2 linked regions of the Hoeflea sp. 108 genome follow. The protein of the gene in region 2 interacts with the protein of the main gene of each other region in a pairwise test. Links are inferred from orthologs where the notes say so. Each region holds a gene or a part of one and is shown on either strand. Other genes may lie near its edges.

The links.
Region 1: the proteins of cysK (region 2) and cysE interact in binary tests that used the Escherichia coli proteins (3 or more experiments, as listed by UniProt). The link is inferred for Hoeflea sp. 108 from one-to-one orthologs.

What each region holds. Positions count from the first base shown.
Region 1 is NZ_KB890024.1:2,126,208-2,129,380, reverse strand. What follows is about bases 1-2,855. They hold cysE (serine O-acetyltransferase), read right to left. Parts: upstream 1,925-2,855; coding sequence 1,076-1,924; downstream 1-1,075. Other genes in these bases: B015_RS0110370 (enoyl-CoA hydratase-related protein), read left to right, coding at 2,087-2,855; B015_RS0110380 (DUF3126 family protein), read right to left, coding at 744-947; B015_RS0110385 (hypothetical protein), read left to right, coding at 1-634. Outside these bases: more of B015_RS0110370, read left to right, coding at 2,856-2,869; B015_RS0110365 (hypothetical protein), read left to right, coding at 2,894-3,173.
Region 2 is NZ_KB890024.1:593,823-596,891, reverse strand. The notes cover bases 215-2,965. They hold cysK (cysteine synthase A), read left to right. Parts: upstream 215-975; coding sequence 976-1,956; downstream 1,957-2,965. Other genes in these bases: B015_RS0102910 (DUF6596 domain-containing protein), read right to left, coding at 2,149-2,965; B015_RS0102920 (LysE family translocator), read left to right, coding at 215-820. Outside these bases: more of B015_RS0102920, read left to right, coding at 203-214; more of B015_RS0102910, read right to left, coding at 2,966-3,069.

The sequences.
Region 1 (3,173 bases), 1.5 Mb from region 2 along the record:
CGGCCGCTGGTTCGGCCACAGCATCGCCATGGCCGGTTACACCGACGATGCCAGCTCGCGCGAAGTTGTCATCGGCAACGACGTCATCGCTGCGCCTGCCAACATGATCCGCTTCGAAAAAGCCCGCCGCGATGGCGTTGCAGATCGCCTGGACCTTTATCTGCGCTGGCCGGAAATGGACGGCTACAGCGAAGCCGCGCGATCAGCCTTCAACAACACCGATGGGCAAAAGCGCATCGTCTTCCTGAGCCTCGAGCCGCGCATGATGACCCGCGATATGAGCGGGCGGCTGCAGCCGATCTACAGCGCCCTGACGGTCAAGCCGGGCGTCCCCGGTCCTGATGGCATGACGCTCTACGGCTTCAAGGAAAATTCAGGTTATCTGAACGAGGTTTTGGCGGTGGCTGCCCGCGCCGACCAGCCTGAGTTCGTCGCGCGCTGCCTGAGCGGCACGGAAGCCGAGGAGACGCTTGCGCCCTGCGAACGCGACGTCTTTGTCGGCAAGGATCTCAGCCTCACCTACAGGTTCCCGCGCGAATTGTTGGGAGAGTGGCGTGCGCTTGACCAGGCGGTCGTCGCCAAGGCCAGCTCGATGTTGCACCTGGAGCACCCTGCTTCAGAACGTACGAACTGAGCGCTTGAACTTACGCATCGCCTCTTTGTCGAAAATCGCTTTCGATCTGCCGGGCTGATGCGGGAGATGACGCCGCGCATTGCTGCGCAGCGCCACGAAGGGCAAATGATCAGCCCAGATCGACGTCGAGGATCGCCATCGAGAAATTGTAGTCGCCGTCGTCTTCATCCTTGAAAACGATGCCGAGGAATTCGTCGCCGATATAGACCTCAGCCGAGTCGTCCTTGCGCGGACGGGCCTTGACCATGAGGTTAGGGTTCTGGAACTGGCGCTTGAAATAAGCGTCGAGCTTTCGGATTTCTTCCGGCTTCAACTGGCTTCTCCGGCTTGTCGTTTGAGAGAGGCGCTTCTGACACGCCCGGCATGGCAATGTAAAGGCAAGCCGCCGGTTACGCCGCGCAATTCACGCATTCCCGTGAGCGCGGCGCAAGCCCGCAGGCCTCAGATGTCGAAAGTGATGACCTGGTCCATGCTCTGCGAGGGCAGTAGTTGGTCCATCTGGCTCGACGGCCGGTCGCAGCCAGTCTCGCCGACAACCCTGGCCGGCACGCCTGCAACCGTCTTGTTGTGTGGAACCGGCGACAGCACGACAGAACCCGCCGCGATCTTGGCGCAATGGCCGATCTCGATGTTGCCGAGGATCTTGGCGCCCGCCCCGATCAGCACGCCATAACGAACCTTGGGGTGGCGGTCGCCACCGCTCTTGCCGGTGCCGCCAAGGGTCACGCCATGCAGGATCGACACATCGTCCTCGATGACAGCCGTCTCGCCGACAACCAGCCCGGTGGCATGGTCGATGAAGATGCCCTTGCCCATGCGCGCCGCTGGATTGATGTCGGTCTGAAACACCGACGACGACCGGCTCTGCAGGTAGAGCGCAAAGTCCTTGCGGCCGCGATTCCACAGCCAGTGCGCCAGCCTGTGCGTCTGGATGGCATGGAAACCCTTGAAGTAAAGCACGGGCATCAGATAGCGGTCGCAGGCCGGGTCGCGATCGTAATAGGCCTGGATGTCGGTGCGCATGGCATCGCTCCAGTCCGGCCGGTCCTCAAGCATGGCATAGAAAGTCTGGCGCAAAAGGTCGGCGCCGAGATCCTGGTGCGCCAGTCGCTCGGCCAGGCGATGGATCACCGCCTCCTCGAGCGTGTCCTGGTTGATGATGGTCGCATAGAGAAACGCCGAGAGCAGCGGGTCGCGCGCGACGGCATCGGCCGCCTCGTCGCGCACCGACTTCCAGATCGGGTCGACCGGCTTCAGCGTCCCGTGACGCGCAGCTGATATGGAATTCATCGACGGTCTCCGTTCACAGTCGGCTTGTGCATTCCCGCGCCGGACATATAAGCCAGATAGTAGCACGATTGAACTCAATTTTCCTTAGGGGACATTCAGGTCGCCAGATCGTTTCGTTCGTGCGGGTTCAGATGGATTAGGTTCACGGATAATCAAGACGCCATGGAAACCGAACCGCTGCAGGTGACATCCGACGACGGCGTCGCCACCATCGTCATCAACCGGCCCGCGCGCAAGAACGCCATCACCCAGGCAATGTGGGTCGAACTCGCGGCGATCGTCGGCCGGCTTTCGAGTGATAGCGCCACGCGCGTCATCGTGCTGCGCGGCAAGGGCAACGATTTTTCCGCCGGGGCCGACATCTCGGAATTCGACACGCTGCGCGGCACCGCCGAAAGCGCGCGCGCGTACGAAGCCACCAATTCGGCCGCCTTTGCAGCCCTGCGCAATTGCGCCATCCCGGTGATCGCAGCGATCCGCGGCATCTGCTTCGGCGGCGGCTTTGGCCTTGCCGCCGCATGCGACCTCAGGATCGCGACACCGGAGGCGCAGTTCTCCGTGCCTGCGGCTCGCCTCGGCCTAGCCTACCCGCACGATGCGATGGGCGACATCGTCTCGGCCGCCGGGCCGCAGATGGCCAGATATCTCACCTATACCGCCGGCCGGATCGACGCGCAGGCAGCGCTCAGCGCCGGTTTCCTCGTCGAAATCGTCGCAGCAGAAGAGTTTGACGGCCGCATTGCCGACATCGCTCGCGCCATCGCGCGCAACGCGCCCTTGTCCATCAAGGCGTCCAAGGCTGCGATCCGCGCCGCGCTGAGCCATGATCCCAACGAGGCGACCCTTGCCCAGTCGCTCGGCGACGCCACATTCCTCAGCGAAGACTATGCCGAGGGTCGCGCTGCCTTCCACGGCAAGCGCGCACCTCGCTTCAGGGGACGCTGAGCGATGTCGCTGGTTGATTCCGCAATGAAAACCGAGTTGACCGAACTCTATCAGGCGCCCGACCGCCATTATCACGGTATGAGGCATATCGAGGCGCTGCTCGGCCTGCTTGCGACGCACAGGTCTGCCTTCGCCGATCCCGAAGCGGTCGAAGCCGCCATCTGGTTTCACGACGCCATCTATGACAGCCGCCGCAAGGACAATGAGACAGCAAGCGCAGCGCTTGTCGCCGCGAGGCTGCGAGGGAGAGCCGAAGATGGGCGGCTCGCCCGCATCGTCGCGATGATCGAGGCAACCGCCACCC
Region 2 (3,069 bases):
CCTGAATTTTGCTGCGTGGGTCGGCGGCGCTCGACAGATCGGGCCGCGGCGGGGACCGTGCGGGTACACGAGCAGGCGGCGAATGTCGATGTCCGGGCACATTATTTCTGGAAATGTGATCGCTGGCCCAACGTCGCGACGTTCACAGGAAACCGCTTTCGTGGCATAGGTCGGCCGACCAACCGACAATCAGGCTGTTCCGATGACGCTTACAGGATTTCTCGCCTATAGCGGCGCACTCGCCATTGCCGCGGCCATTCCCGGCCCGGGCGTGACGGCACTTGTGGCACGCGCGCTCGGCTCCGGCTTCCGCTCGTCGCTGGCGATGTCGCTGGGACTGGTGGTGGGCGACCTCACCTATCTCACCGCGGTCGTGCTGGGGCTTGCCATGGTGGCGCAGACCTTCGGCATGGTGTTTCTCGCCATCAAGTGGCTCGGCGTCGCCTATCTCGCCTATCTGGCCTGGTGCTTCTGGAACAGCGGCATCACACCTGAGACGATCGAGGCGAAGAAGGGCAAGAGCGGGCTGTTTTCCAGCTTCCTCGCGGGACTTACGGTGACACTCGGCAATCCGAAGACGATGATATTCTACCTGGCGATCACGCCGACGGTCGTCGACCTCAGGACGGTGACATTGGCCGACTACGGCATCCTGGTGGCTATCACCATCGCGGTGTTGCTGGTGGTGCTGATCCCTTATCTGGCGCTGGCCTCGCAGGCGCGCTGGCTTTTGAAGACCCCGCGTGCGCTGAAGACACTGAACCGCACGGCAGCTGCCTTCATGGTGGGTGCGGCGGCAGCGATCGCCGCCCGCCAATAGGCCTCCGGACGGATTCTTTTTCCACTAATTTGGCCATTGCGGAAATACGTTTCCGTCAATGGTCGCCAATCAGCATGACGCCCACTCGGAATTTGCCCGGCGACACCCTATCTTCAGGGCCGAAAAAAGCATTATCCGGCAGGGAGCGAAACCGCATGAACAAGCCCGTCACCTCCACCCGCATTCCCGGCCGCGGACGCATCTACGGCTCGATCACCGAGACCATTGGCGACACGCCGCTGGTACGGCTCGACAAGTTCGCCAAGGACAAGGGCGTTGTGGCGAACATCCTCGCCAAGCTCGAATTCTTCAACCCGATCGCCTCGGTCAAGGACCGCATCGGCGTTGCGATGCTTGAGGCACTGGAAGCGTCGGGCAAGATCGAGCCGGGCAAGAGTACGCTGATCGAGCCGACTTCGGGCAACACCGGCATTGCCCTTGCCTTTGCCGCCGCCGCCAAGGGCTACAAGCTTATCCTGACCATGCCCGAAACGATGTCGATCGAGCGCCGCAAGATGCTGGCGCTGCTCGGTGCCGAGTTGGTGCTGACCGAAGGCGCCAAGGGCATGAAGGGTGCCATCGCCAAGGCCGAGGAGCTGGTGCAGACCATTCCGAACGCCATCATCCCGCAGCAGTTCGAAAACCCGGCCAATCCGGAAATCCACCGCCAGACAACGGCCGAGGAAATCTGGAACGACACGCAAGGCTCGATCGACATCCTGGTTGCCGGCATCGGCACGGGCGGCACGATCACTGGCGTCGGCCAGGTGATCAAGGCCCGCAAGCCGTCGCTGCATGTCGTGGCGGTCGAGCCCGAGGGCTCGCCCGTGCTTTCGGGCGGCCAGCCGGGCCCGCACAAGATCCAGGGTATCGGCGCCGGCTTCGCGCCGAAGGTTCTGGACACGACCATCTATGACGAGATCATCAAGGTCTCCAACGACGACGCCATCGCCAATGCCCGGCTGGTGGCGCGGCTGGAAGGCGTGCCGGTCGGCATCTCCTCGGGCGCAGCGCTGCAGGCGGCCGTCGTCGTCGGTTCGCGGCCGGAGAATGCCGGCAAGAACATCGTCGTTATCATCCCGTCCTTTGCCGAGCGGTACCTGTCGACGGTGCTGTTCGAGGGATTGGGCGGATAAGCCTTCCTTCTCCCCTTGCGGCAGAAGGTGCCCCGAAAGGGCGGATGAGGGGTGCGGACGGACCGGCTTTGCCGAGTTCGCTGGGATGGCGCCTGTTCTGCGCCCGCTCATCGCTTCCAACAGCCCTCATCCGTCTTGGCGCTGCGCGCCAATCCACCTTCTCCCACTAGGGGAGAAGGCACGGGCCAACGCTCACCCGGCCGCCACCCCTGCCCGCTTGCGCTCCAGAAATGCCCGCACGGCGGGATCGGTTTCGAGCCCGATGGCGAGCCCGTAGGCCTGGTTCGCCTCCTCCGCGTGGCCGACGAGCGACAGAAGTTCGGCGCGTGCCGCCCAATAGGGCTGGTACTGGTCGAGCCTGGGGTCGCCCATGGCATCGAGCAGGGCCAGGCCGTTGGCCGGGTTGCCGGCATAGGCGACGGCGACCGCGCGGTTAACAGCGGCGACCGGCGAGGCGGTGATGGTGGTGAGCGCCTCATAGAAGATGGCGAGCGCCGGCCAGTCGGTGCGGCCGGTCATCCGGCGGGCTGCGTGGACGGACTGGATCGCCGCCTCGATGTGGTAGCGGCCCATGGTTTCGAAGAAGCCGGCGCGGACCAGAAGCGCATCGGCCTCGGCGATAAGGCCGGCATCCCAGAGACGGACGTCCTGCTCGGCGAGCGGCACGAATTTGCCCTCCGTGTCGCGCCGGGCCGGGCGGCGCGCCTCGGCGTGGAGCATCAGGGATAGAAGACACAGTGCCTCGGGCTCGTCGGGCATCAGCCGGGCAACGAGTTGGCCGAGCCAGATGGCTTCGGAGGCGAGGTTGCGGCGACGGGATTCTGTGCCCCCGGCATCGGCCCAGCCTTCGGAAAAGGCGGCGTAGATCGCTTCCAGTACGGCCGAAAGCCGCTCAGCCATTTCAGGCCTTTCGGGCACGCGGAAAGGAATGCCCGCCTGGCGGATGCGTGTCTTGGCCCGCACCAGGCGCTGGCTCATGGTGGCGGGCGAGACCAAGAAGGCGGAGGCGATGGTTGCCGCGTCGAAGCCAAGCACGGTCTGCAGGATCAGCGGCGCGCGCACGCTCGCATCGATGGCCGGATGGGCACAGGCGAAAAGCAGGCCGAGGCGCTC